4 regions of the Ruegeria sp. G2 genome follow, and region 1 is predicted to be linked to each of the others. Evidence: riboswitches for the same ligand, from Rfam matches in the RefSeq annotation. Region 1 holds a riboswitch; each other region holds the start of a gene.
The links. Region 1 has a riboswitch for cobalamin ahead of ACR0DU_RS09095 (hypothetical protein). Riboswitches for the same ligand answer to the same signal wherever they lie in the genome.
Positions count from the first base shown of each region.

Region 2: another riboswitch for cobalamin. It lies ahead of ACR0DU_RS00310 (DUF1636 family protein); the one in region 1 lies ahead of ACR0DU_RS09095 (hypothetical protein).
Region 3: another riboswitch for cobalamin. It lies ahead of ACR0DU_RS12820 (hypothetical protein); the one in region 1 lies ahead of ACR0DU_RS09095 (hypothetical protein).
Region 4: another riboswitch for cobalamin. It lies ahead of ACR0DU_RS18035 (DUF4198 domain-containing protein); the one in region 1 lies ahead of ACR0DU_RS09095 (hypothetical protein).

Region 1 is NZ_JBQFON010000004.1:24,549-32,414, reverse strand. It holds gene ACR0DU_RS09120 (hypothetical protein) at 1-404, shown strand, start outside; gene ACR0DU_RS09115 (FecCD family ABC transporter permease) at 556-1,569, opposite strand; gene ACR0DU_RS09110 (ABC transporter substrate-binding protein) at 1,571-2,518, opposite strand; gene ACR0DU_RS09105 (ABC transporter ATP-binding protein) at 2,535-3,320, opposite strand; gene ACR0DU_RS09100 (DUF1636 domain-containing protein) at 3,317-3,673, opposite strand; gene ACR0DU_RS09095 (hypothetical protein) at 3,670-3,879, opposite strand; cobalamin riboswitch at 3,912-4,119, opposite strand; gene ACR0DU_RS09090 (catalase family protein) at 4,487-5,518, shown strand; gene ACR0DU_RS09085 (peroxidase family protein) at 5,537-7,189, shown strand; gene ACR0DU_RS09080 (ATP-binding protein) at 7,186-7,866, opposite strand, start outside.
Region 2 is NZ_JBQFON010000001.1:62,994-70,859, forward strand. It holds gene cobN (cobaltochelatase subunit CobN) at 1-2,428, opposite strand, end outside; gene cobW (cobalamin biosynthesis protein CobW) at 2,434-3,489, opposite strand; gene ACR0DU_RS00310 (DUF1636 family protein) at 3,486-3,866, opposite strand; cobalamin riboswitch at 3,952-4,154, opposite strand; gene ACR0DU_RS00315 (NAD(P)-dependent oxidoreductase) at 4,300-5,247, shown strand; gene ACR0DU_RS00320 (glycosyltransferase family 2 protein) at 5,538-6,545, shown strand; gene ACR0DU_RS00325 (class I SAM-dependent methyltransferase) at 6,538-7,149, shown strand; gene ACR0DU_RS00330 (glycosyltransferase family 2 protein) at 7,244-7,866, shown strand, end outside.
Region 3 is NZ_JBQFON010000006.1:138,266-146,131, reverse strand. It holds gene nudC (NAD(+) diphosphatase) at 1-726, opposite strand, end outside; gene ACR0DU_RS12840 (bifunctional 2',3'-cyclic-nucleotide 2'-phosphodiesterase/3'-nucleotidase) at 864-2,780, shown strand; RNA gene ffs (signal recognition particle sRNA small type) at 2,820-2,918, shown strand; gene rsgA (ribosome small subunit-dependent GTPase A) at 3,077-4,105, shown strand; gene ACR0DU_RS12825 (alpha/beta hydrolase family protein) at 4,140-4,997, opposite strand; cobalamin riboswitch at 5,119-5,339, shown strand; gene ACR0DU_RS12820 (hypothetical protein) at 5,427-5,834, shown strand; gene ACR0DU_RS12815 (protein-tyrosine phosphatase family protein) at 5,838-6,341, opposite strand; gene ACR0DU_RS12810 (DNA polymerase III subunit gamma/tau) at 6,512-7,866, shown strand, end outside.
Region 4 is NZ_JBQFON010000011.1:19,832-27,697, reverse strand. It holds partial or broken gene ACR0DU_RS18050 (beta-barrel domain-containing protein) at 1-10, shown strand, start outside; gene ACR0DU_RS18045 (acetolactate synthase large subunit) at 727-2,400, shown strand; gene ACR0DU_RS18040 (aldehyde dehydrogenase family protein) at 2,397-3,782, shown strand; cobalamin riboswitch at 3,895-4,097, shown strand; gene ACR0DU_RS18035 (DUF4198 domain-containing protein) at 4,228-5,013, shown strand; gene cbiM (cobalt transporter CbiM) at 5,020-5,631, shown strand; gene ACR0DU_RS18025 (cobalt ABC transporter permease) at 5,628-6,209, shown strand; gene cbiQ (cobalt ECF transporter T component CbiQ) at 6,209-6,991, shown strand; gene ACR0DU_RS18015 (energy-coupling factor ABC transporter ATP-binding protein) at 6,988-7,638, shown strand; gene ACR0DU_RS18010 (glycosyltransferase family 2 protein) at 7,716-7,866, opposite strand, start outside.

The DNA.
Region 1 (7,866 bases):
TGGTTATTGCCATTTTGCTGATCATACTGATTACAAGAAAACTTCGAACACTCCCCAACGCGCCGTCGCGACAAAGGCTTATCTACGGATTGTTGCTTGCTTCCTTCTTCTTCTTGGCCATGGGCTTTACTCTGTTGGTATTGGTAGGGTTGGTTTCCGGTGACTATGACCCTGCCATCATAGTCATTGCCGTAACGTCATGGCTGTTAGGCTATGTCACTCCTGGCGCGCCTGGAGGGATCGGAATCCGTGAGTTTGTTCTGCTCATCTTCTTACAGGCCTACATACCTGAGGCAGAAGCGCTGATTGCAATCGGGTTGTTTCGCGTGGTCACATCACTGGGTGATCTGGCATTCTTTATCGGCGGCGCTTTTCTGTGGTGTATCTCGCCAAGAGTAGAATGATCATTTGATTGCCAAACTTGTAGCCCGACTGCACCTTTCAAATAGAGTAAACTATTGAGAAGTTGGCAATATTAGGCTCATTGCGACCATCAAGAAGCGGAGATGCGATTAAATCCGGAAAGCGATAGCTGCGGCTGTTCGTCACTTAAATTCACCGCTGGTTTCTTGCTGTTCTGAACAAAAGCAAAAATACAAAAACAGAACCTATGGAAGTCGTGACAATCCCTACTGGCAACTCCTGTGGCGCCAGCAAAAGCCTGCTGAGAATATCCGAGCCGGTCAATAACGCAGCGCCAACAATCGCGGCAGTCGGTACAAGGTGGCTGTGCAAAGGTCCCGCAATTCCGCGGGCTATGTGTGGCACCATTAGGCCAACAAATCCGATCACACCCGCCACCGAGACAAAAACTGCAGTTGCCAAAGCTGCCGTGAAAAACATGCTGAATCTCAATCCCTGAACAGGGACCCCAAGAGTTGCTGCGGTTAAATCCCCCGTAAGCAGCGCGTCCAACCAACGACTGCGATACAGAGAATACGTTAGGATCAGGATCAGCCCAACACAAACAAGCGGAAACGTCTCCCAGCGGGCCAGGCCCAATCCACCTAACATCCAGAAGATCACCGAGTGGGCAGCGCGGTTGTCACCCGCAAATATCAAGTAGTTGGTGATGGCTGAAAACAGGAATGAAACCGCCAATCCTGCCAGGATTAGTTTCTCTGGTGCACTTGTGCGCAAACCGTGAACCAGCGCCAATACAACGCCCGACGCGACGAGCCCTCCGCAGAAGGCGGCGAGCGGCAGTGTCCAAAAACCCAGCACATCTCCGGTTACGGTGATGACAAACACCGCACCTGCGGCGGCCCCCGAAGACAAGCCAAAAAGAAAAGGGTCGGCAAGATCGTTGCGAGTCGTGGTTTGTAGGACGACGCCAACGATACCAAGTCCGGCGCCTATCACAGCGGCGAACAATGCACGGGGCAACCTGAGATCAAACACGATCCGGTGCATCGGAGACATTTCGCCGTCGTCGATACCCGTGCCACGCATAATAGCAGTAAATGTCTCAGACACCGGGATCGAGGTAGTTCCGTAAATCGTGGAAACCAGCACAAGGGCGGCCAAAATAGCCGCCCCCAGCAGAAGTGTTAAGCCAAATCGGCCCATATCAGTTGAGGCCCGGATGCATCGCTTGAGCCATTTTCGAGATCGCCTCAATATTTGCGGGGCCAGGTGTCAATTCTTCGTACCGCAAGCCGATCCAACGCTCATTCTTGACGGCATCTGTCTGCGACATCACCGGATGCTCTTGCAGGAATTTGAAGGTATCTGCTGCGCCGTTGCCGGTCTGATAATCCAGCAGCACCAGGAACTCGGGGTTAGATGCGGCCACGGCTTCCCAGGAACTACGCCCCCAGCTTGTATCCATGTCATGGGTGACATTCTCACCACCCGCCGCAGCGATCATAGCATCGGGAATGGCAAACTTCCCAGCAGTGAACGGTGCATCCGCCGGACCATCCAACAAGAAAACTCGAGGCTTCGGCAGCTCGGTCGTTTGCGCTTCGATCGCGGCCAAATCGTCTTTCCATTCACTCACGAGCGCCTCGGCCTTGTCCTCGACCTGCATAACCTTGCCAAGACGCAGAACATCGTCAAACAGCAGGTCCATGCTGGACTCGGGGCGATCCTTGTCCAAATGCACACAGCTTTCGGTCAGGATCATGGTTTTGATCCCGAAGGGTTCCAATGTGTCTGGTGTCACATCCCCACCCGGTTTCATTCCATAATACCAGCCCGCGAAAAACAAATCTGGGTCCGCTGCGACTAGGTTCTCAATAGTGGGGTATTTCGGCGCGAGCTCCGGAATGTCACCCCGCAAGGTATCGAATTCCGGGCTGGTCTTGTACCAGCCGGTGATCCCGGTGAGGCCGACGATCTTATCCTGTAGCCCCAAAGCAAAAGCCATATCCGTCATGTTCATGTCATGCACGACCAACCGTTCCGGCAACGTCTCAAACACAAGAGGTTCGCCGCAATTGTCCACGGTGACTTCCTGCGCTGCAGCGCTGCTTGCAATGGCAGTGACCAAAGCCACGGACCAGATGTGTTTCATCAATATTCTCCTGAGTTTATGTAGAAACAGTGGTTCTTCGGATATCAAGAGCCGGTATCACGCGACCCTCATGGTGAAAGCACAGATAATCCACGCCAAAGGTTTCACGGACCCGTTCGGGCGTCAGAACTTCGGCGACCGTGCCAAATCCGGTCAGGCGCGTGGATTTCATCAAAGCAACATGTGTGGCGAATTCAGGGATCATGACCAGATCGTGCACGATCATTACCACTGTGACCCCAAGATCGGCGACCAGCGATAGCATCCGCCCCTTTGCGTCTGGGTCCAGATGATTGGTGGGTTCATCGAGAAACAGCAATGAGGGGTTTTGTGCCAAGGCGCGCGCAATATGAGCCCGCTGACGCTCACCCCCAGAAAGCTGAGCCATCCGCTTGTCCGCCAACATGCCTAAATGGGTGAGGTCTAATATCCGGTTCAGTTCGCGCGCATGATCTTCGGCCGAGCGATCTGCGCGTATGGGGATCTGACCCAATGCCACATAATCACGCAGTGACAGGCGCCCGTCAGGAAATTCCTGCTGGCTGACAACGGCTATCATGCGGGCGCGTTCTTTTGCGGATAGGTGCTTGAGGCTTTGTCCATTCATACGCACATCCCCCAATGCCAGTGCCTCGGCACCACAGAGTAGATTCAAAAGCGTTGTTTTACCTGCCCCGTTCGGACCAGCGATCGCAAGAATAGCGCCCTCGCCCAAGGCGAACGACACGCCTTGCAACAAGATATCTCCGTTAAGCGCGTAATATTCCAGATTTTCGGCAATCAGAAAGCTTTGCTTGGTCATAGCGCTTCCTCAAACTCAATACGCGGCAGGCGTGAGAGAGTTTTTGTGAACAATGCCCTTGGCCGATCAGTGGCATTTGTCCAACCATCGCCAGTGCGCAGATACTGATGGGCAAATTCAACGATCGCGTCCAAATCTTCATCTGTAGAAATGTCACCAAATAGATATTGTGCTTTGCCACGGGCCTGAAAGCCGATGGTGATTGGCCTTTCACAACCCGCCATACAATTCACAGAGCGGATCACAAATTCCCTCGGCAATCTATGCTTCAACGCCTGGGGTACTTTGTCTGCACTTTCGCCACTTCTGCAGCTCACGCAGACAAGAAGGATATGATCAACACTGTTCGTCATCTCGCCACCGTATATTGCGCAATTAAGGTTCTTGCAATGTTATATCGTAACGCTTTGAATATTCTGAACACCGCTTTAGGCACCCCGCGTCGGCGGTTCACGTTGTCGACAATGTATTGATCAGCGATTTTCACATTTCTCACTCCGCTTGTTTCCAAGCGCAGACGGAAGCTGCCAGTCGTGTGCACACGTGTGAAACGTGTCATCAATACCTCCTTCCAGGACGCCCCGCCCCGGGTTGGTTGAACAATTGATGGCAGGTCTCCTGACTTGCGGGTCTGCGCTTGGCCAACCTTCCCGACCCTTGGGGTCAGTGGCTATTTGGCATAGCTCACCGCTTACAGTTGCGGGGGCAGTTACGGAATTGGCGCCGCTTGGCATTCCTCACCGTATTCCCTTTTCATCCCTCTGACGTATCGTTGGGAACCATCTGCTGCCTGAGTGCCCGAGATCAAGAAATGCGTCAATAACTTTCTCCAAGCTTAAGTCTTCGAAGGTAAGCCAACGCAACACTAGCGAATACGGCGCCAACCGTGTCCGTTTTGAAGTCGTAAATCGATGGATCCCACCCTACCAACTATTGACCGGTATACTTCATTCTGACGCGAAAACGGCTGTTTGAGATCGAAGGGAATGAGGCAATAAGGCTGCCATAAGTCACTTCGTTTGAAAGAAAAACCAAAAAGGGTTAATCTGCGGGCATTTAGAAGGGGCTGGCTGTCGGATATATTTGTAGAGGTTAATTATTGCCTGGGCTTGCTCGGGAAAGGGGGTTCGTTGACACATTCTTTGCCAAACACTTCACCTGAAGACGTGGTTGACGATATCATCGATCAGAATTTTGAAGCGATCGCGAAGTGGAAAGGTCGAAGGTTAAGAGCGCAACATGGGCGCAGCCATGGATGTGTCAAAGCCACTTTCACAATCCGGGACGATCTGCCGGAAAGGTTGCGCCATGGCCTTTTCGAAAAGGCAGCAAGTTATTCTGCAGCAGTTCGCTTTTCCAACGGTGCGCATCTGGACGATCGTAAAACCGATGCCCATGGAATGGCGGTCAAACTATTTGATGTGCCGGGCACCAAACTGATCGACGCCGAGGCACTTTCACAACTCAACATCTCGCAAATCAGCGATGAGTTCGACTTTGTTCTTGTCGATCGGGACACTTTTCCCAGCTACCTTTCCGACGATTATGAACGGCTAAGCAGCCTGATCGCCACGCTGCAAGCCCTCCAGCACGCGGCAAATAAGCGTCGCAGCTGGTCATTGAAGCTGATTGCTCGAGGGTTCGTGGCCCTGTTTCGCGCATTTGCCACGCAAAAAGGCAGGCGACATCTTCAGACTGCGAGCGATTTTGCCTCGAACTACATGCAGTCGCCATTCGAGTCGCATTTCTGGTCAACGACGCCCTATCGGCTGGGGGTTGACCTGACAGTACGATACCTCGCCCGCAGCGTTCGACATAAGGTAGCAACCAAACCGGTGGACGAGCATGACGGCATCAGCCTGAAACTCCGTCAGGACGTCGCCAGTGACGGCAATCGATTTGAGTTCTGTATAATCGAACCACCGCGAAACGATAGCGACTTCGATCCGCTCGATAACCGCGTCAGATGGGCCTGCGATCCACAGCCGGACGCACCACTTGACCCGTTTCATCGCACGGTTACACCCATCGCAGATATTACCATCGAAAGAGATGCAGAATTTGATCCGCTCGATGGTGATACCTTTTCATTTTCGCCATGGCGTGTGACCGCCGAGCACAAACCTCTGGGCCCGATCAACGAAATCCGGCTTAAGACTTATCTCAGCCTCGCCCGCGCCCGTTTTCCAAACCGATGATCAATTGGAGCCATTTAGATGCTGAATATTGATGATCTTATCAATCTTGGGTTCAAGATCGCACCACGCACGACAAGCTATATCTCAGCCATGAGGCTTGCGAATGCAGCGCGGGTGCACCGGCCGCGGCCCTATACATTGGGTGCGGACTATACCAGCTGGCCGGGCGTCTATTCCAACCGCTGGATTGGTCGTCACACACCGCCCGAAGATCCTTCACCGATCCTGCCATCGGAAAGTGAAGTGGCCGACTTGTTTCGCCGCAGAACTCAGATAGATGGCAGCCCGCTTACCTTGTTGTGCCCGCAAGGCACGACCGTTCTTTTCATCTCGGTCGCGCAATGGTTCACCGACAGCTTTCTGCGGACCTTCGGGCCAACCGGACCGTTTGATCAGACTGATTCAAACCACGAAGTCGATTTATGCCAGATCTACGGATTGAACGATTTTCAAACTGATATGCTGCGCGAAAGAGACCCTGAATCAGGCGAAATGACCCACCGACTGGCGTTTCGGATGGACGACAATGGCGAGATGTGGCCGCCGAAGCTGTTCCAGAAAGATCAATCCGGTGGAGTTAAGCTGGCCCCGCCATTTGATGGCAGTCTCGCCGAGGGTGATAATGCGGCGCGGCCCCTGCATGATCCGTGCAAGCTGCGCAACTCCTTGAAACGCGCACATCCCGAGCTGACGTGCCAACAAGTCGATCAAAGGCTGCTTGATTTTCACGCAACCGGCCTGGACAACGGCAACGGCACGATCGGCTATAGTGCCATCAACACATTGATGATGCGCGCGCACAATACATTTGCCGATCTTCTCTGGCGCGAGAAACGCGGCACCGACGGTTGGGATAAAGAGCGCGTGTTCCAAACCACGCGATGCACTCTGATCGCGCTGCTGATCAAGCTGGTGATTGAGGACTATATCAGCCACGTGGCAAACATGCCTTTTCATCTGCCGGTCGGCGTCAACCGCTGGCAGCGTTGGCATCATTCAAACCAAATCGCGATTGAATTCAATTTGCTGTACCGTTGGCATTCAATGATCCCCGAGCGTTTCATCATCGACGGCGCTCAGGTCGAGCCGACTGGATTCCGGTTCAACCCTCGCCTCGTCGAACAAACGGGACTTGAGGAAATGATCCGCTCTCTCTCGCGCCAACCCGCAGCCAGGATATCGCTGCGCAATACACCTGATTTTCTGTTCGAAAGGCCTGCAAAAGGTGTGCCCTCACCGGTCGAAGCAACGATTGCCCTTACACGCAAAGCACGACTTCCCTCGCTGAACGCCTATCGTCATCATTTTAAACGTCGAGTACACTCGAGCATCGCGGATCTTGTGGGGGATCAGCCCTTCGCCGACGAGCTAATCGCCGACCTGAGCAGAATGTATTGCAATGTTGACCGGATCGAGTTGTTTCCGGGCTTGTTCGCCGAGCAGCACAAGGGGACCGTCATTATGGGTGACTTGATGACGTCAATGGTGGGGTATGACGCGATCACGCAACTCATGAACAACCCAATGGTCTCAAAGAACCTGTACTCGGCCAAGACCTTTTCGCAAACGGGTCATCGGCTGCTGCTAAAAACCTCTTCATTTGCGCAGGTCGCTGAATTTGTTGGTCTGAATCTTGCCCCGGATGACTGTGCATTGGGCCGAAGGCGCTAGGCCGAAACCCCGGCATCATTCAGCTTGGCAAGACGTGCAGCAATCTCAGGGTCAACTGGTCGCAGACGGGCCAGATCTTCTAATGCTCGTTTCTCATAAAGAGCAGCTCCCTGATCACGGGCCACCTGTATCGCCCTTCGGCACGCGGCCTCGGCCTCATCAGAAGCGTCTTCCTGCTTTGCCAGCAGCGCAGCTCTGATCCGGTTGAGCTCGGCTTCGTAATTCCGCTCTCCGGTTCGATCCGCAAATCTTAAACCAGCATCAACTGCTTCCAGACCTTGTGGGATTTGACCAAGCGCGAGAAAGCCACGCGCAAGTTCAGTATGGACAAGAACACCTGCCGCCTTGGCTCCAGTTGCATGCATTTTTTCCCAGGCCGATTGCAGCAAGGCGACGCCCTTTGCCGGTTCGCCCGAACGTATCGACGAACCCGCGAGATGCGCGGTTGCAACCGCGTTGTAATATGGGCCAACACTGTCTCGCACGATCTTTGCAAAAGTCTTTGCCATATGCGGATAATCCGGATGATCGGTCTGCATGTAGATCTCGGTCTGCCAATGCATCGCATTTGCCACTGTCAGCGACTGCCCCAATGCCCCTGCAGCATCAACCGCACTTTTGGCGCGAGCCAAAGCACGTTCAGTATTCCCCAGGAAACTGTCGACCAAGGCAGCCAT
Region 2 (7,866 bases), on a different contig from region 1:
CCGAGACCCGGTCGGACCCTTTATCCCAAACCGGCTTCACCCCCAGCAGGTGTAGCGCCATGGCGAATTCCTCGCCCGCTGTGCGCATCGTGGCCGAACCCCATAGATCGACGATCAAGCCCTTGGGGTAGTCGCCTTCTTCCTGCAGATGCCGCCGAACCAGCTCTTCAGCGAGCTTGACGCCTTGTGTATAGGCCGCGCGCGTAGGAACCGAGCGCGGGTCGGTCGTGTAAAGATTCCGCCCGGTCGGCAATACATCCGTTCGCCCGCGATAAGGGGAACCGGACGGCCCGGCCTCAATCCGTTTGCCCGCCAAAGCGTCAATCAGGGCGTAGCGTTCAGCGTGGGCCGACGGGGCAGGGTCGAAATCACCCGTCATATCTGGAACCCGTCCAAAGATGTGCAGGCCGTCGCCGAACTGACTTTCCTTGATATCGCAGACAAATCGATCAATGCGCGTGATCGCCTCGGCGATGCAGGTGGCCTGATCGAGGCCAAGGTCGCTTTCCAGCCCAATGGCCTGTGCCTCGTCGCGGATATCTTCCTGTAACCGGTCACGGCGCTTGGGGTCCAGACCGTCCGCGTTCGAGAACTCATCCAGCAGTGCTTCCAGCCGAACCATGCGATCCGGCGTACCACTTTCTTTCATCGGGGGCGGGATATGGCCCAGCGTAACTGCGCCGATCCGGCGCTTTGCCTGCGCAGCTTCGCCGGGGTCATTGACGATGAACGGGTAGATCACCGGCAGATCGCCGATCAACACCTCGGGCCAGCATTCATTGCATAAAGCGACCGATTTACCTGGCAGCCATTCCAGCGTGCCATGGGCGCCAATATGGATCAGAGCATCCGCGCCTATTCCTTTGCGCAGCCAAAGGTAAAAGGCGACGTAGCTGTGACGAGGCGTGCGCGAAAGGTCATGATAGTCATCCTCGCGCAGCTCTGGCGTGCCGCGTTCTGGCTGCAGCGCAACCACAGCGTTGCCACGCCGGAGGGCCGTGAAATGGAATGCTCCATCTGCGAACGCTGGATCGTCCTCGGGGTCTCCCCAGACCGTCTGCAGATCGGCGCGCAATTGATCGGGTAGCTCTGCATACGCAATCAGGTAGTCCTGCAATGACCACGAAATCCGGGCGCCCAGCAGGATTTCGGCAATCGGCTCGGCCGGTGCGGTTGCATATCCTTCATTCTGAAGATCGGTCAGCATCGCTTCGGCAGAAGCGAGCGCATCAAGGCCAACTGCGTGGGCCATCTGCCAGTCCTTACCCGGGTAAGTCGACAGAACCAGCGCCGGTATTTGATCCGAAGTGGGCTTTCCGTGCAGGGCCAGCCAGCCAGAGATCCGATCGATGACAGCTTCGATCCGGTCAGGTTCAGGCTGGTGGGCAAAACGCGAATATTCCAGATAAGGATCGCGCTTGTCCGGTTCTTTGAACGACACGATGCCCGCGTTAATCCGCCCGTCGACCTCGGGCAGCACCACATGCATAGCGAGGTCGGCAGGCGAAAGCCCGCGTTCCGCCTCGGCCCAGGCTTTGCGGCGCGAGGTCGCGAGGGCGACCTGAAAGACGGGCACATTGGCAGCATCCAAAGGTGAAGTGCCTGATGCGCCCTTGCCCGAAAAGGAGGTGGCATTGATGATCGCCGAAGGTTTCAGCGCCACGATCGTCTCACGCAACCAGTCTGCGGCGGTTGGCGCTTTGAGCGATGGGGCGAACAGGCCAATGGCCTCGAATCCACGCGATCGCACACTGCGGATCAAAGCCGCGATTGGGGCAGTGTCGGCAGAGGTCAGGTAGGCCCGATAAAACGTGACGATAATGCGTTTTGCATCGCCCGAAAAAGCTGTGTCTGCCGGTATAACGCCACGATCCGGGCACCAGGCGCCGTAATCCGGTATGGACTTTGTCCCCATCACCGGACCGGCATATAGTCCCGCCGCCAGTGCCATCTGCGCGAGTGCGGCCTGCGCGGCAACCTCTCCGCCGGTGTCACACAGATGCGCCAAGCGCCGCAGGGTTGAGACGGGCAGGGTGGAGTACTCATCCAGCCGCGTATCTTCGCGCCCGTCCGCAGGCAGGACAGCCAGTGCGATCCCCTTGGCCTGTGCCAGTGCCAGAACCTGCTGCAAGCCGTAAGACCAATATGGCACGCCGCCAATCAGGCGGATCAGGATGCCTTTGGCCCCCTCAAGCGTCTGTTCGACATATGTATCGACAGAAAGGGGGTGTTTTAGAGCTGTCAGGTTGGCCAGCCGCAGGGTTGGCATGCGCCCGTCTGGCCCGCCACCGCGATGCCAGCCCGCCGCGAAAGCGCCAAGGTCGCTGTCGGAAAAAGACAGCACCACCAAGTCCGCCGGGCTCTGGCCCAGATCGGTTGGGGTCTCGGTTTCCTCTAACCCGTGGCTTTCGCGGAAGACGACGTGCATGAGTCTTACTCGGCGGCCTCGGTCACACCCACAAGGATATCACGGATTTCGGCCTCTTTGATATCATCATGCTCGGCGATAACCACAAGGCGCGAGCGGCGCTCTTCATCAGGTTCCCACGGGCGGTCATACTGATGACGTACCCGCGAGCCGACGGCCTGTACCAGCAGGCGCATGGGCTTGCCCTGAATCGCGGCATAGCCTTTGACGCGCAGGATGTTCAGTTCCTTTGCCAGGCGTTCGATCTTGGCGACCAGATCCAGCGGATCAGTCTGTTCCGGCAGTTCGACGATGATGCTTTCAAAATCGTCATGCTCGTGATCGTGATGACCATCATGATGGCTGGGACGCGCTTCCATGTCGTCCTCGGCGGCAGCTTCAAGGCCCAAGACAACACGCACGTCCACGACACCATCTGCGACTTCGACGACGGGTAGGGGGCGAGGGGCTTCGGCCGCGATGACCTCTTTGGCTTTGGCGACACCTTCGGGACCGGCCAGATCGGGCTTGGTCAGCAGGATGATGTCGGCGCAGGAGATCTGATCTTCAAACACTTCCGATAGTGGCGTCTCGTGGTCGATCGACTCATCGGCGAGGCGCTGGGCGTCTACCGCTTCGACATTGGGTGCAAACCGACCAGCGGCAACAGCTTCGGCATCGGCCAAAGCGATCACGCCGTCGACGGTGATTTTCGAGCGAATGTCTGGCCAGTCGAACGCTTTAAGCAGCGGCTTAGGCAGAGCCAGGCCCGAGGTTTCGATCAGAATGTGATCGGGGCGCGGCTCCAAGGCCATAAGCGCTTCGATCGTGGGAATGAAATCGTCGGCCACCGTGCAGCAGATGCAGCCATTGGCCAGTTCCATGATGTTTTCTGCTGGGCAATCCGGGATTGCGCAGGATTTCAGGATATCGCCATCGACACCCACATCGCCGAACTCATTGACTACAACAGCCAAGCGCTTGCCTTGCGGGTTCTGCATCAAATGCTTGACCAGCGTCGTTTTGCCCGAGCCCAGAAAGCCGGTGATCACGGTGACGGGCAGTTTTTCGAGATTGCTCATTTCAGCGCTCCAATCGGGGGAATACGGGCCGCGCAATTCTTGCGGAAGTGTTCGGGGCGTTCACGCCATTTGACCAGCCCGTCCTCGGTCTGAAGGTACTTGGTGGCACCTTCAATGATGGTTTCGACGTGATCGGTTTCGCTCAGATGTTTATAGACGAATGTCCATCGATCAGGTCCACCACGCAGCACGATAGAACAGCCTTCATCGCAGTTTGAAAGGCATTCTACTGCTTTCAAGGTGATGCCTTCGGGCAGGTCAGCCTGTTCTAGCGCTTTGTGCAGCAATGTGCCGGGGCGTTGGGCGTCGTCTTCGACGGGTAGGCCGCGACGACAGGTGGTGCAGACCAGCAGTTCGACCGGTGTGGTGTCGGCCATGTCTCTCATCCCCCCAAATCCTCTTCGTGGGGGACGGGGTTTCATGTGGGCTGATTAAAGCCCCACACCGGAACACCCCGTCCGGTTTCATCTTCGGGCGTTGGCAGGTCTCCCGGCTTGCGGATGTCAGAGCGGTGCTCTGTCGGATGTCCCGCCTTCCCGGCATTCGCCAGTGGCTTGGGCACCCTCTCCGGTCACGGTCGCGGGGGCGGCTGCGTTTGACGGAAATTCCGCTGACGCATTCCCTTTTCATCTGCTGCTGCAGACACCAACACTTGGCTCTTGGGACAGCATCACCCCCCTTGTCAAGCGAGTCTCGCTCAACTGTGCGTACAGGGGCAAAAAAGCGACCTCTGAGGGTCGCTGGACGGCATGACTTAGGTCAACAGGCGTGTTCGCATGTGCATCGAAAGACGAACAGGGAGAGCGTCATATGAAAGTAGGCTTCATCGGGCTGGGAAACGTGGGCGGAAAATTGTCGGGCTCGCTGCTGCGCAATGGGATTGACCTGACCGTTCATGACCTCAACCCTGATCTTGTGTCTGGTTTTGTCGCGCAGGGTGCGAAGGCAGCTGAAAGCCCCGCCCAATTGATGCGTGATTGTGACGCCGTGATTACCTGTCTGCCATCTCCTGCCGCCTCGGACGCGGTAATGCAGGAGATGCTGTCCGAAGTGACATCCGGTAAGATCTGGATGGAAATGTCCACCACCGACGAAGCGGAAGTAAAACGATTGGGTGCTTCGGTGATCGAACGTGGGGGGGCTGCAGTCGATTGCCCGGTATCGGGCGGATGTCATCGGGCAGCTACGGGCAATATTTCGATCTTCGCAGGCTGCGATCGGGAAACATTTGAGTGCATTCTGCCGTTCCTGACGACGATGGGGCGCCGCGTTTTGCACACAGGCGATCTGGGATCGGCCTCAGTGTTGAAGGTGCTGACAAACTATTTGGCAACCGCAAATCTGATCACTTGCGCCGAGGCTTTGGTGACCGCAAAGGCCGCAGGGATGGATCTTGGCACGACCTATGAGGCGATCAAAATTTCGTCGGGCACATCATTTGTGCACGAAACGGAAAGCCAAGTGATTCTGAATGGGTCCCGCGATATTTCATTCACCATGGATCTGGTCAAAAAGGACATCGGTCTGTTTCAGGAGGTCGCCGACCGCGCCGGGGTGCCGCTGGAGATAAACCCGGTGATGATGAAAATCTTCGACGACGGAATCGCACGCTACGGTGACCGGGAACTTTCCCCCAACATTATCAAACGCCTTGAGGACGCCACGGGGCTGGATATCCGTGCTCCGGGGTTCCCCGCGGAAATGCAGGATGATGAGCCGGAAGAGCCGGGTTACGAAGTGGTTCCTCAGAATCGGTAAAACATAATGTGCTGACGTTCAGGAAGAGTTTCGTTTGTTGATGCCACGGTTATCTGCGGTTCGGAGGTGGTTATTCGGATTGTCGCAGGAAAGTTCTGATCAAGTCAGCGGTTAACTCAATATTAGTTGGCGCTGAATGCATATTGAGTTCCATCATTTTCATCAGCCCCCCTGGGGGCCGGGGTGCGGTAGCCGGTTCTTCCTGGAACTTGCTGCGTTGGACAATTTCCGGAGGCTATTCTAAACAGATCAACAATAGTCCGATAATGGCACAGGCAAGAGTTTAACTTATGGGAAACGAGACCTTTCTCATCGTGACGACGATGAAGAACGAAGGGCCATTTATGATCGATTGGGTGGCTTACAACCGCGCAATCGGGTTCAATGATATTCTGATCTATACCAACGACTGTTCTGATGGCACAGATGTTATCGGTGATCGGATGCAAGCCTTAGGCTGGGCGCATCATGAGCGCAACAAGGTCGGACCACGCGCTGCGCCCCAGAACCGGGCTTTTACCCGATCTCGCAGTCATCCAAGTTATCAGTCCGCAAATTGGATTATGAGCCTGGATGTGGATGAATACGTCAACATCCGTTTGCCTGAAGGCAATGTTCAGTCACTGGTAGAGGCAAGCGGTGAAGCTGATGCAATATCGATCTGTTGGCGTATGTTCGGAAATGCCGGCTTAAATGACTTTGTCGATCGACCTGTCCCTGAGATGTTCTTTCAGGCGGCCACCGAAGACAGCTACCCCCATCACCGGACGAAAGGTTTCAAAACGCTATTCCGAAATAACGGCAAGTTTAGTCGGTTTCGCGCCCACCGTCCTCGGATCAATCCAGAGGACGCTCCAAATCCCGACGCACCGTACGAAGGGGTGTTGTGGAGAGATGCAGGCGGAAACCTCTACCCGGCAGATCAGGTGAAATGGAAGGCGTGGCGCGGATTCAGCCATGAATTCGCGCGTATTCACCACTATGCAGTACGAAGTACCGATAGCTTTCTTGTCAAACGTGAACGGGGCCGTACCAACCATGTTGGCCAAGACCAAGGTCTGAAATACTGGCTTGTTATGAATCACAACGACGTCGAAGATCGCTCGATCTTGGGCCACATGCCCGCCATGCATGACATCAAAGCCGAGATGATGGCTGATCCACAGTTGGCCGAGCTTCACCACAAAGCCTGCGAATGGCATAGTACAAAAGCCGCAGAGTTGAAGGCCAGACCTGATTGGCTCGATTTGGTTGAGGCCCTGCAGAATTCTCATATCGGAGAAGACGCCCATGGCTGAAACCGTATCCGCCGAAGACCGCCGCAAGAAACAAGCCCTGCAGCGCGAGCGGAAAGATGCGCTGAGGCGCGAAATGCTCAGGACAATGCCGCACGGAAAGCTCAGCATCGAAATCGGCGTCTGGCGGGGCGAGTTTTCGCGGATATTACTCGATGAATTGAAGCCTTCTAAGCTGTGCCTCATCGACCCATGGGGCGTGCAGCCCGACGCAGATGGTGGCGCATCTTTGGCCGGAGCGCGTAGCCAAAACGATATGGACCGCATCTATGAAGCGGTGAAAAACACATACGCCTATGAGATAGCGAAGGGTCAAGTTTCGGTAATTCGCGATTATTCAGTTCCTGCACTGCGCCTCTTCGAAGATCAGAGTATCGGTTTCGCCTATCTTGATGGCGACCATTCATATGAAGGGGTCAAAGCGGATCTGGATGCGGTATTGCCGAAGATGATCGAAGGCGGTGTCATCATGTTGGATGACTACCATCGGAGGGGATGGTGGAAAGATGGTGTGATGCGTGCCTTCCACGAGTTTTTGGGCGCAAACTCGGCGGGCTTGCGTCTTAAGGCGATCAAAGGCGCTCAGGTCGCGGTTCAAAAGCTATAGTCAATGAGCCAGTTTCATATCGAATTGGAGATGTTGGCACCCGAGAAGGACCTACAGAAGATGGCGCCACTTTGGTTCAACCGCAGGACTTGCAATGACTGACAGGATCGTTGTCTACACGACGATGAAGAACGAAGGCCCGTTCATGATTGATTGGGTGTCCTACTACCTGTCACTCGGCATCGACCATTTCCTCATTTACACCAACGATTGTGATGACGGCACCGATCTGATTGCAGAACGGCTCGGGGATCTGGGCATTGCAACCCATGTTGATAATCGGGTCAAGCCAAAGCAAAGCCCGCAGAACACGATGCTCAGGCGAGTTCGTTCACATCCGAGGTTTCTTGATGCGGACTGGACCTTTTCGCTGGACGTTGATGAATATCTGAACATCCGCCTTCCTGATCCCTCCATGCACAAGTTGCTGGAAAAGTTACAGGAAACCGCAGGAGAGCCTTTTGATGTTGCCTCTTTTGCCTGGAAGCTATTCGGTTGCGGTGGCGTCGAAGACTTCAGCGATATTCCAGTGGCTGAGCAGTTCTTTCTTTGCGATACCGAGCAGGGCTATTATTCGGGCGTTGCGGGCGGGCTGAAGAGTATAACGCGCAACAACGGGTTATTCACCCGATATGGTCCGCATCGCCCCAAAGGGGTTGCGCCTGAGCGCATGTCCGAGATCAGATGGGTTGATGGTGGGGGGCAACTTCTTGACCC
Region 3 (7,866 bases), on a different contig from region 1:
GGCTTCTTCCATCACCTCGCGCCGTACCGCGGCTTCGAGCGTTTCGCCGGGTTCAACGAAGCCCGCCAAAAGTGAATACATCCCCTCGGGCCAGCCGGGGGAACGGCCCATCAGAACCGAATTTCCATGTGTTATCAGCATGATAACAACCGGATCTGTGCGCGGGAAATGCTGCCCGCCACAGGAAGGGCAGCTGCGCTGCCATCCAGCTTGAACCATCTCACTATGTGCACCGCACTGGGCGCAAAACTGATGCGTTTCATGCCAGCCGATCACCGCCTTGGCGGTTGCTGCCAACTCTGCATCACGTGGATTCAGCCGTGCCATGATCCGGCGTAGCTCGACAAACACATGCCCTTTGGGCAAGTCGGGGTGTTGTTGTTCGCTACCATCCACAAACTTCCCGACAGCAGAGAGGTCGAGCCCCTCGGCCGCCCAATCAGATATATCCAAGGCAAACAGAGGCGATCCGTCGTCCATACACCCGAGCAGGACGGGCACCTCGATCACACCACCTGGACCATTTTTGAGAATATCGTGGGACATGGGAAGCAGCGCCAACTGATCCACAGCGTCACCCTTAGCCAAAATTTTGCCGCGCCACAGCAGAACACATGTCGCTGATGGGTCAGCATGGGCCTGCGCCAATTTGTCCGCATCGCCTCGCAGCAATCCTGCCCGGTCCAGCCCAGAGCCGCCAAAAGTTACCTGTTCTGCGCGTTTCATGCCTGTCATTCCTGTATTTGCGCAAAGGGCTGCCATGTCTTGACCACCGGTGCAACGGGGTATTCACAGATCAATATTTCTTACGCCGTCGAAAGACCGCAGCAATGCCTCGGAATTTGCACTAAATACAACTCATAGTGAAGTTTGCGTTACACAATCATCCAGAAGTAAAAATATTGAAAGCCGAAGTTTTCCCGCCTCAAAATCGAGATTTCAAAGGTCGCGCGCACCTTCGGATCCTGGCGACCTCTGATCTTCATATGCACATGACGTCATACGACTATTATGCCGATCACCCCGATCCTGATGTCGGCCTCGCCCGCACCGCAAGCATGATCCGGGTCGCCCAAGAACAGGCGGAACGCAACGGGGCGCTGGTTTTGCTATTCGACAATGGCGATAGCCTGCAAGGTACCCCGTTTGGCGACTGGGCGGCCGAAGCCATGCCAGCCCAACACCCTTTGCCCAAGGCGTTCAATATCCTGGGGTATGATGCAGTCGGATTGGGCAACCACGATTTTGGATTTGGACTAAAGTTCATCAATCGCATCGCAGGTCAGTTCGAGTGTCCGGTTGTTTGCAGCAACATGAAAAGCAACACTCCCAAACAGGGCTGGGTGTCCCAAGCAATTCTGCAGCGCACAATCAGTATCGGTGGAGAAGATGTTCCTATTAGCATAGGTGTTCTTTCTGTCCTGCCACCTCAGACCGCCCGGTGGGAGGCGCATATGCTGCGGGATGACGTGCAAATTGCCGATATCCTAACCGCAGCACAACGTATAGCAGCAGAACTGCGCAAAGATGGATGCGATTTGGTCGTCGCGCTGGCTCATTCAGGCCTCGGTTCGGCAGAGGCACAGCCAGAACTGGAAAATGCCGTTATTCCGCTTGCGGCCCTGACAGGCATTGATGCAATCGTTGCTGGCCATACACACCTGACTCTGCCGGGCGCGGCGCATGTCGGTTTGAAACATGTCGACAGCAATCGCGGACTTGTAAATGGCAAACCGGTGGTGATGCCGGGTTGGGCAGGCTCACACCTCGGCCTCATTGATTTGACTCTGGGTCGAGATTTTGACGGCTGGCACATCATCAAGAGCGAAGCCGAATTACGCGCAGTCAATCAAGCAAAATCGCCGGTGACCGATTGTCCCGAGTTGGCGCAGTTGTTTGCCCAAGGCCACACAGCAACACGCGCCCGCGCGGCCAAGCCCGTCGGCAATGTCCCACACCCATTACACAGCTATTTTTCGTTCTGCACCCCTGATCGTGGGTTGGCGCTTATCGCAACCGCTCAAGCTGCAGCGCTTCGGCCGTACCTATTGAATACCGAATGGGCAGACCATCCCGTCCTGTCAGCCGCCGCCCCGACCAAATTCGGAGGCCGCGCAGGAACTCGGTTTTATACCGATGTCCCGGCGGGAAGTATCTCGGTACGCAATGTGGCTGATCTGTGCGTGTTTCCAAACGAGTTGCGTGCCACTTTGATCACCGGAGAACAGGTTCGTGATTGGCTTGAGATGTCCGCCGGGCTGTTCAATCAGCTTTCGCTGAATGATCCAGTCAACCTCATCGATCCTCTGCGGGCGGGGTATTATTTTGATGTACTGCATGGCGTGACCTGCCGGTTCGACCTGTCTCAACCCGCTCGTTTCGATGCAACGGGACGGATCACAGATCCCGGCCATAGCCGCGTTCGCGATCTTACATTTCAAGGGCTGCCTGTCGCCGCCAATCAAAAGTTTGTTGTTGCACTCAACAATTATCGCGCCAGCGGGGGCGGTCATTTTCCTATCGACTTTCAAGCAGATCAGATCAACCTGCCGTCGCTGCGCATTCACGAAATCCTGTGCGATTACATCGCGGGAAGATCGCCCGTAGACCCATTGGAACAAGCTCCTCAGCCGTTTTCTTTTGTGCCGACCCAAAGCCGCGGAGCAATTCTGACCACCGGTCCCGGCGCGGACAAATACCTGGAAGAATTGGCGGATTATGATCCCCAGATACTGCCCCGTGATACCGATGGGTTTATGCGTATTCATCTGACCTTCTGACGGGTTGCCATTTTACAGCCGGAGGCCTATATCGATGTTCGAGAGGTTGGCGCGGGCGAGCGCCTCGCCAACCTGGTCAGGTCCGGAAGGAAGCAGCCACAACGAGCCCCGCTTGGGTCGATGTCCAACCTCTCACTTTGAACCCATTAGCCGTAGGAGGGCGTTTATGATTGTAGCAATGACCCTTCGGGCAGACCGGTTCTGATTCTTTTATCCAGCTGACTGCCTGAATACCTCACCTGCGAATGCGCGTTCGCCATTCGACAGGATTGTTGTTTCTGATCACAGGCAGACACATGTCACTTTCCTTATCGGACCTCGGATGGTCCTCTCACTTTGCAGCTCAGCATGCGGCTGAGCCGTCTCTTCTCCCCTTTCGCATCGCAGCCGTTCACCGGGATCGGTTGATCGGGTTGAGTCCAGAAGGCGAGACTCCCCTACTCTCCCCAGACCAATCGACTGGTGCTTTTGCGGTCGGAGATTGGGTGCTGACCGATGAAAACAAACGCATTCGCAGTGTTCTGGAACGGCGCAGCCTGCTGCAGCGCCGGGCCGCGGGCACAGACGCCGCAGCACAGTTGATCGCGGCCAATGTGGATGTGCTGTTCATCGTCAGTTCCTGCAATGCCGACTTCAACCTGCCCCGACAAGAGCGCTATCTTGCGCTGGCCCATCAGGCAGGCAGCTATCCGGTGATCGTTCTGACCAAGTCGGACACCTGCGACAACGCAATTGCTTATGTCGAACAGGCCCAGTCACTGGCCCCGTTTCTGACAGTTTTGGCCGTAAATGCCTTGGATCAGTCCGATATCGAACAGGTCCTGTCGTGGTGCCCGAAGGGACAGACCAGCGCCCTGGTCGGATCGTCTGGCGTTGGCAAGACGACACTCGCCAACGGGATGACTGGACAGGATCAAGCCACCGCAGGCATTCGCGAAGATGATGCGCGTGGCAGGCACACAACAACAGCACGTGCGTTAAATCGAATGAGCAACGGAGGTTGGTTGATCGATACACCCGGTATGCGTGCGTTGCGCCTGCTGGACGCGCAAGAGGGTGTGGACGAGGTGTTCTCGGACATCTCGGACCTGAGCCTGAACTGTCGATTCTCTGATTGTCAGCACGACACCGAGCCCGGCTGTGCGATACAGGCTTCAATCGAATCCGGTGCACTTGATCCCGCACGGCTGGACCGATGGCGCAAGCTGCGTCGCGAAGATCAGCACAATTCGGCTTCGGTGGCACAGGCACGCGCACGCGATAAAGCGTTTGGAAAAATGGTGCGCAGCGTGATGCACGAGAAAAAATCCCGCAAGGGACTTTGACCATTCTGGGCACCGGTTACCGGTGCCCAGCAGTTCAGGCGATCAACCGGGGCCAGACGGCAGCGTTTCGCCGGGCAAACGCGCCGATATGGCCGACTTCAGATAACCCGAATTCATTTGCCGAAAGCGAATGGCGCCGCGCGCCAGAACCATAGAGATCGGCAAGCCGCCAAACCGCCTCGGGGGGCACAACCTGATCATCCTCAAAGGCGAATATGTCAACTTGCTTGCCCATGTCGGCCCAGCGGTTTGCCGGCAAGGTGTTTCCGATTTCGGGTACATAGCTTTGAGGCGCTGTGCACCATTTGCGCCATTGCCAGTAAACTTGGGAAGGCAGATTTGTTCCAAAACCCAAAGCCTTTCCAGGCAAATACCCGAGCGCATGTACCGCCAGGGGCGCATGACCGTACCAGAACAACGTCGCCAAAGCGCGGTAAGGCCAAGGATGATCCCTCAGCGTTACCAGGCCGGAACAGACACATATCATCCTGTCGATCTGATCGAAATCGGGTTGGACCGGACCAAACATCCCGCCCAAAGAATGCCCGATACTCCAAAGCTTGGCCTGTGGAAACCTCCGCCGCATTTCGGTCCGCGCAGCCGGAATGTCGATCAGCGCCCAATCCGCCATGGTGACACGCGATTGCTTTTGTGAGCCTGTCAGAGAGTGACCAAAATCCCTGTAGTCATAAGTCAGGCAGGCCATGCCGTGCGCTTCTGCAAGCCAACTTGCGAAATGTTGGTAGTAATCTCTGGGCACACCGGTTGCGCCGTTGATCACAACAACTTTGTCCGGTTTTGCGACTGGGTGATAGAGCCGTGCCGACAGTATTGCCGGGCCGGACTGAAACTGAATGTCCTCGGTGACAACCGCTTGCTGTATGTCCAACATGGTGCCCTCTGAAATCAACTGAACCGATCAGTTCACCCAAGGCGCGCCGAGTCAAGGTTGACGTGGCTGGACCGTGCGTCACATGCCATGATCAATCTTCTTGACACCCGAACGATTGTACCGCTAGCGATGACGTGATGGTTCTCGCGCCCAACCGGGCCGGGATGAAAAGGGAACACGGTGCGGTTCTGCCCGGATAAACCCGGAACGAACCCAGTCCGAGACTGCCCCCGCAACTGTAAGCGGAGAGCGATGTCGAAATGCCACTGGCCTTGAAGGCCGGGAAGGTCGGCAAAGCAATGACCCGCAAGTCAGGAGACCTGCCATCAAAACGAAACTGAAACTCGGGCGGGGTGTCCGGGCAGGGCAAGACCGCATGCATGCTGTCCCTCCTGATTGATGCCCCTGCCCTGCGCGGAGGGCGCATGAATGATCTGGAAGACCAACACGCATAAATTCTCGGCAACAATTTGCCAACGGACCGGGAAAAACTGCCCCGCTTTGGCACGAATGGCACGGGCACTGGCCACTTCGGTTGGAAAAGCTGGCCCCACGACCACCGCAGGATTCGGAATCGAAGGAAGCTGCGATCTGACTCATTGCGCCAGTGGATGCACCGCCCGATTTCGCTCCGGTCCGGAAGAAACCCGAGTGTTCTGTGATGCCGATTCAGACGTCGCGATCGACCATCTGGACAGCTATGCAGACCTGATGTTTGGCACGGACTCGCGCCCCATCCCTGCAGGCACCTTGTCCCGACCGCCGTGCGCAATGCTGGAAGTGTTAGCCCTGAGCGGAAACACTCGGGCGCAGGCTGAATACCGTCCGTCGGCCTGATCGCTATTCGGCTACCAGGACACTGGCAGGCGCAGTCGCCCAGCGCAGCTGCGCGTCGGTTTCAACTGCACATGGGCGTAAGGCTCGCAACCTTTTCAATGCCTCGTCCGGGTGCTCTCCACACTCGACCATCAAGCGCAATACAGCCATACCAGAGCGGCCACATCCGCCTTTGCAGTGGATTAGTACTCGGCCTCCACCCGACAATGCGTGGCGAGCAGACTCGCTGGCATCCGCCCAGCGCATATCAATGTCGTTGCAGGGTATACCGTAATCCTCGACTGGCAGATGAACCCAGCGACAAGCGCGGCTGCGAACATCGGCCCCAAAATCCCTGGCGCCATCAAGGATCATCTCGACCTCGGTGGTCATTGACAGAATAAGGCCGGGCTTCCATCCGGTAACCGCATCAAGATCACCGGAATAGTCTCCTCCTCGCCCTGGCATTGAGGTTAACGCAAGCGAGCCCCCGCCCACTTGAAGTGCATGGATAACAATCTGAGCCATTCTACGCTCCCCCCGAAACGCTGATCAGAAAATCTTTCTGGCTGGTCTTAGACTGTACGATATTAACCGCGTCGGACGGCAATCCAAAATGAAAATCCTCGCGGCTTGCTGTGGACGCGGGCAGCGGGGGCCTCTACGCTGCGGCGTAACTCGAATCCGACAGAGCAGACATGACCGATACGCCAAGCCCCGCCTACCAGGTTCTTGCCCGCAAATACCGTCCTGAAACCTTTGCCGATCTGGTCGGTCAGGACGCGATGGTACGCACACTGAAAAACGCGTTCGAGGCGGACCGGATCGCCCAGGCCTTTATCATGACCGGCATCCGTGGCACCGGTAAAACAACCACAGCCCGGATCATCGCGAAGGGGATGAATTGCATCGGGCCTGATGGCGAAGGTAAACCCACCACCGAACCCTGCGGTCAGTGCGAGCATTGCGTCGCCATCATGGAAGGCCGCCACGTTGATGTGATGGAGATGGACGCCGCCAGCCGGACTGGTGTGAACGACATCCGTGAAATCATCGACAGTGTCCGCTACCGTGCCGCCAGCGCACGCTACAAGATTTACATTATCGACGAGGTCCACATGCTCTCGACCAGCGCTTTCAACGCGCTGCTCAAGACGCTTGAGGAACCACCCGAGCATGTGAAATTCATCTTCGCCACGACCGAGATCCGCAAGGTCCCGGTCACGGTTTTGTCGCGGTGCCAACGTTTCGATCTGAGGCGGATCGAACCCGAAGATATGATCGGCCTGTTGCGCAAGATCGCTGAATCCGAGAAAGCGCAGATCGCCGATGACGCATTGGCGCTAATCACCCGAGCCGCCGAAGGATCTGCCCGTGACTCAACCTCGCTGTTGGATCAGGCGATTTCGCACGGTGCAGGTGAAACCAGCGCAGATCAGGTGCGCGCTATGCTTGGGCTGGCGGATCGGGGTCGAGTGCTGGACCTGATGGACATGATCCTGCGCGGTGATGCGGCCAGTGCTTTGACCGAACTTAGCGGACAATATGCAGAAGGTGCTGATCCTCTGGCAGTGCTCCGCGATCTGGCTGAAATCACCCATTGGGTTTCGGTGGTCAAAATCACCCCTGATGCCGCCGAAGATCCAACCGTTTCGCCTGACGAGCGCGCCCGAGGCCAACACATGGCCGAAGCGCTGCCAATGCGTGTTCTGACCCGCATGTGGCAAATGCTGCTGAAAGCTCTGGAAGAGGTCTCGGCTGCACCCAACGCCATGATGGCCGCAGAAATGGCTGTGATCCGCCTGACCCATGTGGCCGACTTGCCAAGTCCGGAAGAACTGATCAAGCGCTTAAAGGATGCACCTCCCCCCCCCAATCCCGGGCCGGGTTCGGGTATCGGAGTGCCAGGCCAGGCGAGCGCTGCGCCACAGGCCTCTGCCCGACCGGCCTATACCTCTTCGGCCATCGGTGGGAATGCAGGCGGATCGAGTGCAGCTCTGGCTCAGGACGTACAGGCAGCACTAGCGCGGTATCCCACTTTTGAACATGTGGT
Region 4 (7,866 bases), on a different contig from region 1:
TCGAGACTGACGGATTACGGCTGTTCTGTCCCCGCACTCATTTTGTTACCGCGTTGATATCACTTCACCAATACGTGATGAGCCCTGTGCTGGATTATGGCCGTTCCAGTTCCAATCTAGTTTGAATATTTAGCCATCGACTTGATTGCAGCACACCTAGGCTGGGCCTAAGTCGAACCAAGAACGAGCCAAACAAACATGTTGCAGCAATCCAGTTCTCTCTTTTGTCTCGCGGTTCTATGGGTCGTTGTGATGCACGTCGGGTTAATCACCCAATTCGACAGGGCCATGAGGCTTAATTTTCCCGTGGTTGCCCGGTGTTGTCACGTTTTTGAGCGTTTTTGCGGGTTATTTTGGCAATATTTCTTTGTTCAGGATCGTGCGGAAACGCCCCTCAATTGGTCAGAGCAGTCAGGGATTGGGTGCGCCTACGAAAATGCTACTTCAACTGTTCCGCTCGGGTCGACGCGTGATTTGCGCCCCATTGGTGCGGTTCATTTTGCGCATTACCCATTGCTGACAGTGGAGCAGGGAGCGAAAGGCCACTCAGCTGCGATTGTCGGTCGATAAGCGTGGAACCCAATTCCGAGGACAAGCTTTTTCCCAAGCGACAGCGATTGCAAGCAGGTGGTTAATCGATGGACCTGAACCTCATTCAAAATGGTGGTACATTTAGTTTCGTGGCCACCCCAAGCTCACCGATCTGTCGTGAAATCAGGAGATTACATGTCTAATAATGACCAAATCGTATCGCCAATTAACAAAGCTTCTGATCTGCTGGTCGCAGCGCTTGAGGCGGAGGGTGTTGAGTACATCTTTGCTGTTCCGGGAGAAGAGAACCTGGATGTTCTGGAATCTCTAAGAACCTCAAAAATAGAGTTGGTTCTAACGCGTCACGAACAGGGCGCGGCATTCATGGCTGCGACCTACGGTCGTCTGACGGGTAAGGCCGGAGTCTGCATGGCGACGCTGGGGCCGGGGGCAACGAACTTTGCTACACCAGCGGCCTATGCTCATCTGGGTGGTATGCCGCTGATCATGATCACGGGGCAGAAACCAATCAAGAAGTCGAAACAGGGCCAGTTTCAGATTGTCGATATTGTTGGGCTATTCGATCCGATCTGCAAAATGTCCAAACAGATCGTACACGGCAACACAATACCCTCATTGATCCGCGAAGCCTTTCGTGTCGCGCAAGAGGAGCGCCCCGGCGCGGTTTTGTTGGAACTTCCGGAAGACATTGCAGCCGAAGAGACTTCTGAGCATGTTCTTGAACCGCATCAGCGTCACTATGCCGTGGCCGGTGATGCAGTTCTGACCGAAGCGGCTGAGATGATCCGTGCTGCCAGGATGCCGCTTTTGCTTTTGGGGGCCGGGGCGAACCGAAAACACGCCCGCAGCGCATTGAGCAAGTTCGTGAACGATACCCAGATCCCATTTTTCAATACTCAGATGGGTAAGGGTGTCGTGGATGAGCGGTCCGAACTGTTTTTGGGCACAGCCGCTCTGTCGGATGGTGATTATCTGCACTGCGCCATCGAACGCGCTGATCTGATCATCAATGTGGGTCACGATGTTGTGGAAAAACCACCGTTCTTTATGGAAGAGGGCGGCACCAAAGTGATCCATGTTAACTACAAGGCCGCGCAGGTTGATCAAGTTTATTTCCCTCAAGTTGAAGTGGTTGGTGATCTGGCGCAATCCATCTCCAAATTGGGTGAGTTCCTGCAAGGACCTTTGGAATTTGACCGAAGTTACTTCCAGCGGGTCAAAAACGAGACCGATCTACACACATCAGAAGGCGCTGATGATCCGCGTTTTCCGGTCATCCCCCAGCGGTTTGTAGCTGACACACGTAAAGTCATGGGGGACTGCGATATCATCGCTTTGGACAACGGTATCTACAAAATTTGGTACGCCAGAAACTACCAGGCCTATCAACCCAACACGGTTCTGCTGGACAACGCGCTTGCGACCATGGGGGCAGGCTTACCTTCGGCCATGATGGCAGCGAAGCTATATCCTGAGCGTAGGGTTATGGCCATTTGCGGTGACGGAGGGTTCATGATGAACAGCCAGGAGATTGAAACCGCCGTTCGTCTTGGCCTCAATCTTGTTGTTACTGTTCTGAATGACAGCTCGTACGGAATGATCCGTTGGAAGCAGTCGCATGCGGGGTTTGATGATTGGGGATTGGAATTTAAGAATCCTGATTTTGTGCAATACGCTAACAGCTATGGTGCTACGGGTCATCGGGTCGAAAGGACAGAAGATCTGGTGCCTACCTTTGAAAAAGCGTTTGAAGCAGGTGGTGTGCATCTGATCGACTTGCCGGTCGATTACAGTGAAAACCAACGCGTTCTCATTGATGAGCTTGCGGCGAAGGTCTGTCTGATATGAGTAATGTTGTTGAAGTTCTGAACCCGTTTGATCTTGAGAAAATCGGTAGTGTCGAGGTTAAAAGCTGGAACGATATCAATGTCATGTTGAATGTGGCACACGGTCTGCACCGTGATCGAGGCACTTGGTTGCCTGCTTACAGGCGGATTGAGGTTCTGAAGAATACAGCTCGGATCATGTCCGGCCGCGCGGAAGACCTTGCGATGCTAATCGCCAGCGAAGGTGGCAAACCCTTGATTGACGCGCGCATCGAAGTGACGCGTGCCATTGATGGTGTCGAGCTGTGTATCCATGAGATCGGTCAGATGGCGGGTCGGGAAATACCGATGGATCTGACGGCGGCAGGATCGGGTCGGATTGCCTTTACACAGCGTGAACCTATCGGCGTAGTGGTTGCCGCAAGCGCGTTTAACCATCCGTTGAACTTGATCGTACATCAGGTGGCGCCGGCTGTGGCCACTGGATGCCCGGTCCTCGTCAAACCGGCACTTGATACACCACTGTCATGCGAAGCATTTGTCGACATCCTGTACGAGGCTGGCCTACCAAAGGAGTGGTGCCATCTGACGATTTGCCAAAATGATGTAGCTGAACGGATGATCACGGACGCGCGTGTCGGATTCTTTTCTTTCATCGGATCGGCACGTGTCGGTTGGATGCTGCGCTCGAAGCTGGCGCCGGGGACGCGATGCGCGTTGGAGCACGGCGGAGCGGCGCCAGTTATCATCGATGAGACAGCCGACATTGATGCCATGATTCCCTTGTTGACCAAGGGTGGATTTTATCATTCCGGTCAAGTTTGTGTCTCGGTTCAGCGTGTTTTTGCTCCATCAGGGATGGCGGAAACGGTCGCTCGAAAGTTGGCAGAAGCCGCCTCAGCGCTGAAGGTGGGTGATGCCCGTGACGCCAGCGTGGAATGTGGGCCACTGATCCGTCCGGGTGAAGTTGATCGAGTAGAACAATGGGTAGACGAAGCGGTTGCGGGAGGTGCCCGCGTAATGACAGGGGGTAAACGGCTGGGCCGAACGACCTATGCTCCGACTGTCCTTCTAAACCCACCCGCTGATGCGAGCGTGTCCACCTCCGAAATCTTCGGGCCGGTCGTTTGTGTTTATGAATATGATGATCTTAGTGCTGCATACGAAGCTGCAAACGCTCTTCCTTTTGCATTTCAGGCGTCGGTCTTTACCAAATCCCTGGATACAGCAATGCATGCCGTGCGGTATTTGGACGCCACGGCCGTCATGGTGAACGATCATACTGCTTTTCGGGTCGACTGGATGCCATTCGCGGGTCGCCGTCAATCAGGGTACAACACCGGCGGTATCGGCTACACCATGCATGACATGACGCAAGATAAGATGGCTGTAATACGGCTGTGAAGAAGCTGTCAGGATCGATCCGATGCTGGTCGAGCGAATGTGGGTACTCTAATTTCGCAAATGGCCCGCTTAGTGACGGAAACGATTGTTGACCGTGCTTTGCATGTTCTGGCATGAACACGCCATGTTCGGTTCCGGGGGATTCCCCTGGAAGCAATAGGGAATGTAGTGCGGTGCTCTTCGCGCCAAATCTGCAACTGCCCCCGCAACTGTAAGCGGCGAGCGCGGCTGACAATGCCACTGGGATATCCCGGGAAGGCCAGCATAGCGCTTTGACCCGCAAGTCAGGAGACCTGCCGAACACGCGCCCTCGGAAAGGGTGCTCATTGTCGGCGACGGGGTGTGCGCCTTATCCGTTTGTCTCGGTCGACGAACGGACGCGGGCCTTCCCCAAGTCAAAACCAAATATGTGCCGGGGAAGGCGCGACCTGAGAAGGACTGAGTTTTGAAGAAATTGCTTTTGGCAGCAGCAGCTGCTGCAGTGATGCCTGCGTTTGCGAGCGCTCATTTCCTAATGGAATACACAGAAAACACGATGATCGAGCGACCCGGTGATGTGCCGGTAAAGCTGATATTCTGGCACCCGTTTGAAGCTGGTCATGTGATGACGCTTGAAAAACCGGAAGAATTCTATGTGATCCACAGCGGCAATAAAACCGATCTGCTGGACACATTGGAAGAAACCACATTTGACGGCCCAGACAACAGCGCCAAGGCGTTCAAAGGCTCGGTCCCGGTGAAGCGTTCGGGCGACTATGTGGTGGTGACCGTTCCTGCGCCTTACTACGAAGAATCTGAGGATATTTATATCCAGCAGATCACCAAGGCCTATCTGAACCGAAATGAACTGCCCACCGACTGGGATCAGCCGCAAGGTCTGGCAACAGAAATCCTGCCGCTTAACAAGCCCTACAACATCATTGCTGGCTCAACTTTCACGGGTCGCGTGCTGAGCGATGGCAAACCAGTTGCAGGGGTCGAGATTGAGATCGAATACATCGCCGCCGCCCCTGACCTCAAAGGCACGGGCGCCGCTGCACCGACGGTGTCACCGCTGCCAGGTGGTGCGCTGGTAGCGATTTCGGACGAGAATGGCTATTTCAGTTTTGGTGTACCCAAAGCCGGTTACTGGGGTTTCGCCGCTTTGGGCTCTGGTCCGAAAACCGAGCATGAAGGTAAAGAGCTGAGCCAGGATGCCGTGATCTGGATCCGCGCCTGGGATCTGGAGTAAACCCTTATGCACATTGTAGATGGTGCTCTTTCGAACCCTGTCGTAATCGGCGGTGCGATCGCTGCTGCAGGCGGGATTGCAATGGGGCTGAGGTCGCTGGATCTGGATCGCATTCCCACAGCGGGTGTTCTGTCAGCCAGTTTCTTCGTTGCTTCGCTGATTCATGTGCCGATTGGCCCATCTTCTGTGCATCTGATCCTGAATGGCCTGGCCGGGCTTTTGCTCGGTTGGGCCGCCTTTCCGGCTTTGTTTGTAGGGCTGCTGTTACAGGCTGTATTCTTTGGATTTGGCGGATTGACTGTGCTTGGGATAAATACGCTGAATATTGCCCTTCCGGCGGTACTGACCTGGATGATCTTTGGCCGCCTCATCGCCCGAGGCTCGGCCATTCAGGGGGCGATTTGGGGCGGTATCGGGGGGGCGTTCTCAATCGCAGCCACAACCGCGTTTGTTGCCATTTCGCTGGCGATGTCCGGTGACGCGTTCCTGCCTGCGGCCAAGCTGGTGTTTTTCGCCCATATACCGGTTATGGGCATTGAAGCCATGCTTACGGGGTTTGCCGTGATGTTGGCGCGCAAGGTGAAACCGGAACTGTTCAAAAAGGCGGTTTTAACATGAAACAACTGGTTGTTATTGCCACGCTGATGCTCACACCGATTTCGGCCCTCGCACACAAGGTCATCGCGGGGGTTTTCCCCGCTGGCGAAGCGATCGAGGGTGAGCTGGGGCTCTCCAATGGCGATATGGCAAGCGACCAGGAAGTTTTCGTCTACGGCCCCGATGGTGCTGAACTAGGTAGCACCGTTACCGATGGGGACGGGTTCTTTTTGTATATCCCCACAAAACCTGTTGCGCATACCTTCAAGGCCGATCTTGGCGCGGGCCATGTGGCTGAAGTGACCATGTCCGCAAACGAGGTGGCCGAGATCATGGGAGTTGCCGCTGAGGTTGCGGAGATCGGCGCTCAGCCTGCGACTTTTGCAAGCGTTGGAACCGTGATGGTTGCGTCTCTGTCCGACCAAGAACGCGCCGCGATCGCTAAAGTGGTGCGTGACGAAACCCGCCCCCTGCGCCGAGAAATTGCCGCCTATCGCGAACATAACGATATGCAAAGTATTTTGGGGGGCATCGGGTATATCGTTGGTCTCTTTGGCATCGGGTTCTATTTCGCCGCGCGCCGGAAGATGGCCGCCTGATGGCACATGCACTGGAACCCCAGGCCAAAACTCTGGCCGAGGCAGGTGGGAGTGAGCCCTACGGGGTGATCGCGGATTTGGATCCGCGGATGCGCATCGCGATAACATGTCTCTTTGCCGTCGTCACCGTTGCACTAAGTTCAATCCCGTCATTATTGACCGCGCTTTCAGTTTCGATCGGGCTGTTGCTGATGTCGCGTTTGCCCATTCGCAGAACTCTCAAACGTATGGCGATGATGGACAGCTTTATCATCTTCATGTTGGTGCTTTTGCCATTCTCCATGCACGGAGACACCATGTTCACCCTCTTTGGATTTGCGGCAAGCTGGCAGGGGTTCTGGAAAGCCATTGAGATCGCGCTGACGGCAAACGCCGTGATACTGGCGCTGATGGTCCTGGTCGGGTCGATGGAGCCTGTCACATTAGGTCATGCATTGCACAAACTTCGCTGCCCGGAGGTGCTTGTGCATCTGTTGATGTTCACGATCCGCTATATCGAGGTGCTGCGCGAAGAGTACCTGCGTCTGTGCGGCGCGATGAAGGTCAGAGGTTTCCGTCCGGGCACCAACTGGCACACCTATCGCAGCTTTGGTTATCTGGTCGGTATGATGCTGATCCGCGCCATTGAACGTTCCGAGCGCATTCTGGACGCGATGAAGTGCCGAGGGTTTTCGGGCCGGCTTCTGTTGTTGCAAGAATTTAACCTGACCCGACGGGATTATTGGTTTGCCACGATGATGTGTGCGATTTGTGTCAGCCTTCTCATTCTGGATTTTCAATGACGATCCTTGAGCTCGAAGACATTTGCTTTTCGTACCCGGGTCAGGCCCCGGTACTGGACGGGGCTTCACTGCAGCTTGAACCTGGCCAGCGATTGTCGATTGCAGGTCCCAATGGTTCAGGAAAATCCACACTATTTCGCATTGTCCTTGGCCTTCAAGCGCCCTCTTCTGGGCGCGTGAACATCTTTGGTAAGGATAGGTGTGTCGAGGCTGACTTTCACGAGGTTCGCCGCCGTATAGGATTGGTGTTCCAAGACCCTGACGACCAGTTGTTTTGCCCGACCGTGGCGGAAGATATCGCTTTTGGCCCGCTCAATCTTGGGCGCAGCACGACCGAAGCGCTTGCCATCGTTGACAAAGTGCTGAGCGATCTGGATTTGATGCATCTGCGAGACCGTATCACGCATAAACTTTCAGGTGGTGAAAAACGGTTGGTGACCCTTGCCACCGTACTCGCGATGGAGCCTGAGGCGTTACTATTGGACGAGCCGACCAACGCGCTTGATGCCAAGAATGAAGCACAGCTTCTGGAAATTTTGCAGGGATTACCTCAGGCAATTCTATTGGTTAGTCATGCCCCTGCGTTCCGCCTCTCGTTGGCGCCCGAGACCCTCGAACTCCGACGTGGGCAGCTTGTAACGGTGTGAGGCTGATACGCTGCGATCGGATGCCGCGCGTTGGCAGTAACCATCAGATCCAATGGAATAGGCAGATCAACCGAAAATCATGTTGGTTGGTTCAACGCCATTAGATCGGGATTGGCAGAGACATTCCCTCGTTCGGGTAGAACCGCTGAATGACGCGAGCGATTGCCCGCAATCATAGACAGCAAGAACCCGGAAAAAAACGTTTGCACCCCAATAACAATCATCGTG